DNA from 3 places in the Streptomyces sp. Je 1-369 genome. Region 3 is predicted to be linked to each of the others. Evidence: riboswitches for the same ligand, from Rfam matches in the RefSeq annotation. Region 3 holds a riboswitch; each other region holds the start of a gene.
The links. Region 3 has a riboswitch for cobalamin ahead of NOO62_RS15350 (ABC transporter substrate-binding protein). Riboswitches for the same ligand answer to the same signal wherever they lie in the genome.
Positions count from the first base shown of each region.

Region 1 (3,269 bases), 3.3 Mb from region 3:
TGCGCGTACTCGTCGAGGAGCTGCTCCAGGCGCGCGATGTCGCCGTAGGAGTCGGCGCGCGCCATCGGCGGCACCAGGTGGTCGATGAGCGTGGCGTGGACGCGGCGCTTGGCCTGCGTGCCCTCGCCCGGGTCGTTGACCAGGAAGGGGTAGACCAGCGGCAGGTCCCCGAGCGCGGCGTCGGGACCGCAGGCCGCCGAGAGGCCCGCGTTCTTGCCGGGCAGCCACTCCAGGTTGCCGTGCTTGCCGAGGTGGATCATCGCGTCCGCGCCGAAGCCGTTGTCGGCGGCGGGCGCCGCGATCCACCGGTACGCCGCCAAGTAGTGGTGCGACGGCGGCAGATCGGGGTCGTGGTAGATCGCGATGGGGTTCTCGCCGAAGCCGCGCGGCGGCTGGATGAGGATGAGCAGGTTCTCGCGGCGCAGCGCCGCGAGGACGATGTCGCCCTCCGGGTCGCCGCCCTGGCCCACGCGGGACCGGTCGAGGAACATCTCGCCGGGCGGCGGGCCCCAGTGCTGCTCGACGGAGTCGCGCAGCTCCTGCGGCAGCGTCGCGTACCACCGTTTGTAGTCGGCGGCGGGGATGCGCACCGGGTTGGCGGCGAGCTGCTCCTCGGTGAGCCAGTCCTGGTCGTGGCCGCCCGCGTCGATGAGCGCGCGGATCAGCTCGTCGCCGTCGCCGGAGACCAGACCGGGGATGTCGGCCTCGGGGCCGAAGTCGTACCCCTCGGCGCGGAGTCGGCGCAGCAGCTCGACGGCGGACGCCGGGGTGTCAAGGCCGACCGCGTTGCCGATGCGGGAGTGCTTCGTCGGGTACGCGGAAAGCACCAGGGCGAGGCGCTTGTCGGCGGCCGGGATGTGCTTGAGGCGTGCGTGGCGTACGGCGATACCGGCGACGCGGGCCGCGCGCTCGGCGTCGGCGACGTACGCGGGAAGGCCGTCCTCGTCGATCTCCTTGAAGGAGAAGGGGACGGTGATGAGGCGGCCGTCGAACTCCGGCACCGCGATCTGGCTCGCGGCGTCGAGCGGCGAGACGCCCTCGTCGTTCTCCTCCCAGGCCGAGCGCGACCCGGTCAGGCAGAGCGCCTGGAGGATCGGCACGTCGAGGCCGGTCAGCGCGCCCGCGTCCCACGACTCGTCGTCACCGCCCGCGGAGGCCTCGGCGGGCTTGGTGCCGCCGGCCGCGAGGACGGTGGTCACGATGGCGTCGGCGGCGCGCAGCTCCTCGATGAGCTCGGGCTCGGGGGCGCGCAGCGACGCCACGTACAGCGGCAGCGCCCGGGCGCCCGCGTCCTCGATCGCGCCGCACAGCGCGTCCACGAACGCGGTGTTGCCGCTCATGTGGTGGGCGCGGTAGTAGAGCACCGCGACGGTCGGACCCTCGACGCCGACGCGGGCGGTGCGCTCCAGCGGGCCCCACGACGGGGCGGGGGCCGGCGGCTCGAAGCCGTGGCCGGTGAGCAGCACGGTGTCGGAGAGGAAGCGGGCCAGCTGCTCCAGGTTCGCGGGACCGCCGTGCGCCAGGTAGGCGTGCGACTCCGCGGCGATGCCGACGGGCACGGTCGAGGAGGCCATGAGCTGGGCGTCGGGTGCCTGTTCGCCGGTGAGCACGACCACGGGGAGGCCGGTGGCGATGAGCTGGTCAAGGCCGTCCTGCCAGGCGCGGACGCCGCCGAGGAGGCGTACGACGACGAGGTCGATGCCGTCGAGCAGCGCGGGGAGCTCCCCGAGGTCGAGGCGGGACGGGTTGGCGAACCGGTAGTCGACCGGGCCTCCCGCCGCGCGGGCGCTGAGCAGGTCGGTGTCGGAGGTCGACAACAGCAGAAGCATGCGGGCGCAGGCCTTCCTCGGGGTGTCCGCGCCCCGGGTGGTCGTATGGACGGCAGGAGTTCCTGGCTCGCCCCACGGGTGGGGCTCACAGTGGCGGGACCGCGCCGGATTCACACCGGGCTTCCTCCCTCGGGTCCTGGTGGACCCACGCCGTCGCTGGCGTCGACGGACTTCGTAGCCCGCCGCCTGCATAGTAAGTCCTGCCCGCGCTCCGCGGTGCGGCCACCTGCCAGGACGGTCCGGCTCGGGAGGCGACCGGCCGGATCCGCGTGGGTATGCTCGCCGCCATGCCGCCCACCCCAGCACCCTCCTCAGACCAGGGCGAATCCCCCATACGTGACCGGGGCGACGCCTGCCCCGGAGCTCTGCGCCTGCACCGCGCCGACGACGGCCTCCTGGCTCGACTCCGGCTGCCCGGCGGGCTTCTGACGGGGCGTCAGGTGGCGGTTCTGGGGGCCGCCGCGGAGCGTTTGGCCGACGGGAATCTCAGCATCACCTCACGCGGCAACGTCGAGCTGCGCGGCCTCGGCGACGCGTGCGGCGGCGAACTCTCCGCGCTGCTCGCGGACGCGGGCCTGCTCCCCTCCGAACGGCACGAACGCGTCCGGAACGTGCTGGCGTCCCCCCTCGCGGGAACCGACGGATTCGGCCGCGCCGACGTCCAGTTGTGGGCCCGCGAGCTGGACGGACTCCTCTGCGCGGAGCAGTGGACGACGGCCCTCTCCGGCCGTTTCCTCTTCGTCCTCGACGACGGTCGGGGGGACGTGGCCGGACTCGGCGGCGATGTGACCTTGATCGCAGAATCGGGCGGGACGGTGGTGGTCGGAGTGGGGGACCTCGCCTTCCGGGTCGCCGGAGCCGACGCCCCGCGTGCGGCGCTCGCCGGGGCGGGAGCGTTTCTCGCCGCGGCGGCCGATGCGGGGAACGGGGCTTGGCGGGTGGGGGAGCTGCCCGTCGGCCGGGCCATCGACCTGGCTGGGGCACTGGAGGGGGCGGGGATCGGGGCGGTGCGGGTCGGGCCGGGGGCTGTGGGCTCGGGTGGTTCGGCGGGGCCGGGGGCTGTGGGCTCGGGTGGTTCGGCGGGCCCGGGTGGTCCGCCGCCGCCCGGTGTCATCGGGCGTGCCGTCTCCGTGCACGCCCCGCTCGGGCGCGTCAGCGTCGGGCAGTGGCGGGCCCTGCTGCCGCTGCCCGCGGACGAGCTCCGCGTCACCCCGTGGCGCGGCTTCGTGCTTCCCGGCTTTGCTGACGAGGGGAGCGCCCGGAAGCGGCTGGGCTCGCTGACCGAGGCCGGGTACCTCACCGACCCCGGCTCGCCCTGGCTCGGCGTCGGCGCCTGCACCGGCCGCCCCGGGTGCGCCAAGTCCCTCGCCGACGTCCGTGCGGACGCGGTGCCGGGCCACGGGTCCCTGCCCGTCCACTGGTCCGGCTGCGCACGGCGGT
Region 1 is NZ_CP101750.1:6,714,244-6,717,512, forward strand. Features, by position in the region: gene cobN (cobaltochelatase subunit CobN) at 1-1,829, opposite strand, end outside; cobalamin riboswitch at 1,863-1,999, opposite strand; gene NOO62_RS30295 (cobalamin biosynthesis protein CobG) at 2,105-3,269, shown strand, end outside.
Region 1: linked by a shared signal. The riboswitch ahead of cobN (cobaltochelatase subunit CobN) and the one ahead of NOO62_RS15350 (ABC transporter substrate-binding protein) in region 3 are both predicted to bind cobalamin.

Region 2 (3,269 bases), 630 kb from region 3:
GAGTCCACGGACGGAAGGGGCAACACAGCTTCCAAGCAGTCGACTTGGGCGACTATTGGAACTAGTTCTAGTTATAGTGATGACCCCCGGCGAGGGGACCGGCGACGAGAGACGAGGCCCCCATGACCCCGCAGCTGACGGACCCGCCGGTGACCGAGCACGGCGGCGGCGTCTGGAGCATCAAGGTCCCCATCCCCGACAACCCCCTCGGCTTCACCCTCGTCCACCTCCTGGACACCGACGCGGGACCGGTCCTCGTCGACACCGGCTGGGACGACCCGGCGTCCTGGGACACCCTCGTCGCCGGGCTCGCCGCGTGCGGCGTCGCCGTCGCCGACGTGCACGGCGTCGTCATCACCCACCACCACCCCGACCACCACGGCCTCTCCGGCCAGGTCCGCGACGCGTCCGGGGCGTGGCTCGCCATGCACGACGCCGACGCGTCCGTGGTCCGCCGCACCCGCTCGAACCCGCCGGACCGCTGGTACGCGTACCTGGTGGACAAGCTCACGGCCGCCGGCGCGCCCGCCGACCACGTCGCCCCGCTGATCCGGGCCCGCGACGAGGGCCGCCCCCACAAACTCCCCGGCCTCGCCCCCGCCCTGCCCGACCGCTCCATCACCCCCGGCGAACTCCTCGCCCTGCCCGGCCGCCGCCTGCGCGCCATCTGGACCCCCGGCCACACGCCCGGCCACGTCTGCCTCCACCTGGAGGAGGACCACCCGGCGGGCCTGCGCGGCAACGGCCGCCTCTTCTCCGGCGACCACCTGCTGCCCGGCATCACCCCGCACATCGGCCTGTACGAGGACCCCGAATCGGAGACCGTCACCGATCCTTCCCCAAGCTCTCGGCTTCGCTCGAGCGGGGGAGACCCCCTCGGCGACTACCTGGACTCCCTGGAGCGCGTCGCCCGTCTCGACCCGGCCGAGATCCTCCCCGCCCACCAGCGCACGTTCACCGACGCGCCCGCCCGCGTCCACGAGCTCCTGACCCACCACGAGGAGCGCCTGACCGGACTCCTCACCCTGCTCGCCGAGCCCCTCACTCCCTGGCGGATCGCCGAGCGCATGGAGTGGAACCGCCCCTGGGACGAAATCCCCTACGGGTCGAGGACCATCGCCGTCTCCGAGGCGGAGGCCCATGTGCGGCGCCTGGTGAAACTGGGGCGCGCGGAGGCCGTGCCGGGGAGCGATCCGGTCGCGTTCGTGGCGGTGTGACCCGAGAGGTGCGCGGACCGGCCGGTAGAGTGAGGGCGTCGTCCTCACGTCCGCCAGGGGGAAGCCGGTGCGATTCCGGCGCTGACCCGCAGCCGTATATGCCACTGAGCGTGGCAAGCCGGAATGCCCGGCGCGGAACGTGACCGGCTCGCTTCATCGGCCCCCGATGAGCGGCACCGTCGAGGTATACGGAGCCGGAGCCGCCCGGTAGCCGTGCTCGCACGGTCCGTGCCGCCCCGCTCCCCGCAGGGAGAGGCAACCCGCCCCATCATGAACGTTCGTCGCAGCGCAGCGGTCCTGGCCGCCGCCGTCGCCGTGTTCGGCTCGGCCGCGGCACCGGCCGCCATCGCGGACGACGCGAAGCCGTCGCCGTCGGCCGCCCTCCCCTCGGGCCTCTACGGCAAGACCGACCCGAAGTTCGACGGCGTGTTCCGCCAGTCGTACGCCCTGCTCGCCCAGCACACCGAGGGCGTCGAGCCCGCCGCCAAGGCCGTGGACTGGCTGACCGGCCAGCAGTGCGCGAGCGGCGGCTTCGCGGCGTACCGCGCGGACTCCACCGAGCCGTGCGACTCCAAGACGGCGGTCGACAGCAACTCCACGGCCGCCGCCGTGCAGGCGCTCGCCGCGCTCGGCGGCCAGGACAAGACGGTCAAGAAGAGCGTCGACTGGCTGAAGTCCGTGCAGAACAAGGACGGCGGCTGGGGCTACAACCCGGGGCTGCCCTCCGACGCGAACTCCACCGGCATCGTGGTCGGCGCGCTCGTCGCCGCGGGCCGCAACCCCGCCGACGTGAAGTCCCAGGACGGCAAGTCCGCCTACGACGCGCTGCCGAAGCTCGCCATGGACTGCGGCAAGGACGGCGGCGCCTTCGGTCTCGCCGACATGAAGTCCGGCAAGCTCGCGCCGAACGCCGACGCCACCGCCGCCGGTGTCCTCGGCAGCCTCGGCAAGGGCCTCGTGGTCTCCGCCCCCAAGAAGTCCGAGGACGCCGCACCCAAGTGCGCGAAGCCGGACACCGCCACGCGGGCCGCGAGCAACGGCGTCGGCTATCTGCTCGACACCCTCGGCAAGACCGACGACCACCTGATGTCGTCGATGCCGGGCTCCACGGACCAGCCGGACTTCGGCAACACCGCCGACTCCGTGCTCGCCCTCGCCGCCGCCGGACAGAGCGAGCGGGCGAAGAAGTCCGCCGACTGGCTGGCGGAGAACTCCGCGGACTGGGCGAAGCAGTCGGGTCCGGCCGCGTACTCCCAGCTGATCTTCGCCGCGCACGCGGCAGGCCTGGACGCCCGCGACTTCGGCGGCACCGACCTCGTCAAGCAGCTGAACGCCACGGGCCCCGCCCCCGAGAACTCCGCGAAGTCGTCGTCCGCGTCCGACGCGGACGAGAAGAAGGACGACGACGGCGGCGTCAGCGTCTGGTGGATCATCGGCGTCGGCATGGTCGCGGGCATCGGCATCGGCTTCCTGTACAGCGGCAACCGCAAGAAGAAGCAGCCGTGACGCGGGGCCGTGCGCGGCGCGGGCGCCTGGCCGTCGGGGTCCTCCTCGCCGCGCTCCTCGGCGTCCTCGCCGCCGCGCCCGCCCAGGCCGCCGGCTACCGCTACTGGTCGTTCTGGGAGCGGGACGGCGCGCAGTGGACGTACGCCAGCCAGGGTCCTGGCACCGCGCGCCCCGAGGACGGGGACGTGCAGGGCTTCCGGTTCTCGGTCTCCGACGACTCGAAGGACTCCGCGAAGCCGCGCGGCCCCGTCGACTTCGACGCCATCTGCGAGGACACCCCGGCGAAGGACGGCCGCAAGCGCGTGGGCCTCGTCGTCGACTTCGGTACGGCGGGCGACGCCCCCGGCGGCGGGACGCCGCCGAAGCGGCGGACCGCCTGCGCGCAGGTCGGCGAGGACGCCACCAGCGCGGAGGCGCTCGCCTCCGTCGCGAAGCCGCTGCGCTACGACAGCAAGGCGCTGCTGTGCGCGATCGACGGCTACCCGAAGACGGGCTGCGGCGAGCAGGTCGCCGGCGACGGTACGTCCACGAAGACGCAGCCGGAGT
Region 2 is NZ_CP101750.1:2,738,153-2,741,421, forward strand. Features, by position in the region: gene NOO62_RS12515 (MBL fold metallo-hydrolase) at 123-1,217, shown strand; cobalamin riboswitch at 1,242-1,367, shown strand; gene NOO62_RS12520 (prenyltransferase/squalene oxidase repeat-containing protein) at 1,488-2,723, shown strand; gene NOO62_RS12525 (SCO2322 family protein) at 2,720-3,269, shown strand, end outside.
Region 2: linked by a shared signal. The riboswitch ahead of NOO62_RS12520 (prenyltransferase/squalene oxidase repeat-containing protein) and the one ahead of NOO62_RS15350 (ABC transporter substrate-binding protein) in region 3 are both predicted to bind cobalamin.

Region 3 (3,269 bases):
GGCTGGACGTACTGGCTCTTCTGGGTCGTCACCGGCATCACCGAAGTCACCGCGGCCGCCCAGTACATGCAGTACTGGACCCACGACTCATTCCCGCAATGGGCCTACGCGCTGGTCTTCACCGTCATCCTGTACGGCGCGAACCTCATCTCCGTGAAGCTCTTCGGCGAGCTCGAGTTCTGGTTCTCGATGGTCAAGGTCACCGCCATCATCGGCATGATCCTGATCTGCGTCGGCATCCTCACCATCGGCTTCTCCGACGCCGGTGACACCGCCACCGTGGCCCACCTGTGGAACCAGGGCGGTTTCTTCCCCAACGGCATCGGCTCCACGCTGATGACCCTGCAGATCGTGATGTTCGCCTTCCTCGCCGTCGAGCTCGTCGGCGTCACCGCGGGCGAGTCCAAGGACCCGAAGACCGTCCTGCCCAAGGCCATCAACACCGTGCCGTGGCGCATCGCCGTCTTCTACGTCGGCGCCCTCATCATGATCCTGTCGGTCGTCCCGTGGACCTCCTTCAAGCCCGGCGTCTCACCGTTCGTCGCCGCCTTCGAGGAGATGGGCCTCGGCGTCGGCGCCGCCATCGTGAACTTCGTGGTCCTCACCGCCGCGCTCTCCTCCTGCAACTCCGGCATGTACTCCACCGGCCGCATGCTGCGCGACCTGGCGATGAACGGCCAGGGCCCCAAGTTCTTCACCAAGCTCACGAAGAACGGCCTGCCGCTGATCGGCACCACGGCCTCCGCCGCGTTCATGCTGGTCGGCGTCTGGATCAACTACCAGTGGCCGGGCGAGGCGTTCAACTACGTCGTCTCCTTCGCCACCATCTCCGGCATGTGGGCCTGGATCATGATCCTGGCCTGCCAGATCCGCTACCGTCGCAAGGCCGACCGCGGCGAGCTGCCGCAGTCCACCTTCCGCGCCCCGGGAGCCCCGTACACCAGCTGGTTCGCCCTGCTCTTCATCGGCATGGTCATCGTGATGATGGGCATCGACAAGGACGCGCGTATCTCCCTGTACGCCGCTCCGGTCTGGGCCGCGATCCTGACCGTGTCGTACCTGGTGCTCAAGAGCCGCAACCCGCAGGCCGCGGCCTTCAACAAGCGGAAGGTCGGCGTCTCCGGCGAGTCCTCCTCGGACGACTCCCTCTCCAAGGACTGAGGCTCCCCAAGGCCCCCGTCCAGCATTCGGGCCCGCCCGTACCACACTTCGGTACGCGCGGGCCCCTCTGCTTATCCTGGCTGCCATGCTGACCATCACCCAGGCCCTCCACGACCAGATCGTCGCGCACGCGCGCCAGGACCACCCCGACGAGGCGTGCGGCGTGGTCGCGGGCCCGGAGGGCACCGGGCGCCCCGAGCGGTTCATCCCGATGCTGAACGCCGCACGGTCGCCCACGTTCTACGAGTTCGACTCGGGTGACCTGCTCAAGCTCTACCGCGAGATGGACGACCGCGACGAGGAGCCGGTGATCGTCTACCACTCGCACACCGCGACCGAGGCGTACCCCTCGCGCACCGACATCACCTACGCCAACGAGCCCGGCGCGCACTACGTCCTGGTCTCCACCGCGGACACCGACGACGCGGGCCCCTTCCAGTTCCGCTCGTACCGGATCGTGAACGGCGAGGTCACCGAAGAAGAGGTAAAGGTCGTCGAGGCATACTGAGCTTTACTCATGAGGGCGGCAGGACCCAGGAAGCCGGTGCGAACCCGGCACGGTCCCGCCACTGTGACCCCACCCCGACACCGGGGCCGGGGGAGTCAGGAACTGACCTGCCGCCCTTCTCCACGCAACGCAGGGGACGCGGAAATCCCCTGAAGGAGGAAGTTCAGCCATGTCCCGCCGTCACACCGGCATACGCGCCCTCGCCGCCGCGGCCCTGCTCGTCCCGCTCGCCGCGTGCTCCTCGTCGGACGCAGGCGGTGACACCGAGCCCGCCGCCAAGGCCGCCGGATTCCCGTACACCGTCACCAACTGCGGTGTGCGAACGACGTACGACGCACCCCCGAAGCGCGCCGTCACCATGAACCAGCACACCACCGAAGTGATGCTGGAACTCGGCCTCAAGGACCACCTCACCGGCACGGCCTACCTCGACGACAAGGTCCTGCCCAAGTATGAGAAGGCGTACGACTCCGTGCCCGTCGTCGCCAAGGAGTACCCCTCCTACGAGAAGCTGCTCGCCGCCAACCCCGACTTCGTCTACGGCGGCTACGCGAGCGCCTTCCTCGCGGGCGACGGCCGCAGCCGCTCCGCGCTCGCCAAGTCCGGCATCAAGAGCCGCCTCAACGTGGAGGGCTGCGCCAAGAAGCCCGTCTCCATGGACGACGTCTACCGCGAGGTCCGCGAGGTCGGCTCCACCTTCGGGGTGCGGGCCCGCGCGGACCGGTGGGTCAGCGGCGCACAGCGCGCACTCGCCGCCACCGCCGAGAAGACCAAGGGCAGGAAACCCCTCTCCGTCTTCGTCTACGACAGCGGCGACAAGACCGCGTTCACGGCGGGCGGCCGCGGCATCGGCAACGACATCATCAAGCGGGCGGGCGGCCGCAACGTCTTCGCCCACGTGGACAAGTCCTTCAGCGACGCGTCCTGGGAGTCCGTCGTGAAGAACAAGCCCGAGACCATCCTCATCCTCGACTACGGCGCCACGACCGTCGCCCAGAAGAAGAAGCGCCTCCTCGACGACCCCGCCCTCCAGGACGTCCCCGCCATCAAGAACAAGAGCTTCGCCGTGCTGCCCCTGTCGGACATGGTCACAGGAGTACGAGCACCCGAGGCGGTGAGGAAGCTGGCGGCGCAGCTGTGAAGCGCATGCGCTACGCCACCGTCATCACCACGCTCTGCGCGGCCCTCGCGGTGGCCGTCATGGCAGGGGTGGCCCTCGGCTCCGTCCGCATCCCGACCGCCGACGTCCTGGAGATCCTCACGGGACGCGCGGGCCCCTCCCCGTTCCGCACCATCGTCCTGGACGTCCGGCTCCCGCGGGTCATCCTCGGAGCCACCGTCGGAGCCGGCCTCGCCGTCATCGGCACCGTCCTCCAGGCCCTCGTCCGCAACCCCCTCGCCGACCCGTTCCTGCTCGGCGTCTCCTCCGGCGCCTCCGTCGGCGCGGTCTGCGCGATCGTCCTCGGCTCCGTCTTCGGCCTCGGCGCCGCCCTGTCGACCACCGTCACCATCCCGGCCGCCTCCTTCGCGGGCGCCCTGATCTCCCTGATCCTCGTCTACGCCCTCGCACGCGGCGGCAGCGGCAGCTTCGCCACCGGCC
Region 3 is NZ_CP101750.1:3,368,893-3,372,161, reverse strand. Features, by position in the region: gene NOO62_RS15360 (amino acid permease) at 1-1,161, shown strand, start outside; gene NOO62_RS15355 (M67 family metallopeptidase) at 1,247-1,669, shown strand; cobalamin riboswitch at 1,633-1,795, shown strand; gene NOO62_RS15350 (ABC transporter substrate-binding protein) at 1,839-2,810, shown strand; gene NOO62_RS15345 (FecCD family ABC transporter permease) at 2,816-3,269, shown strand, end outside.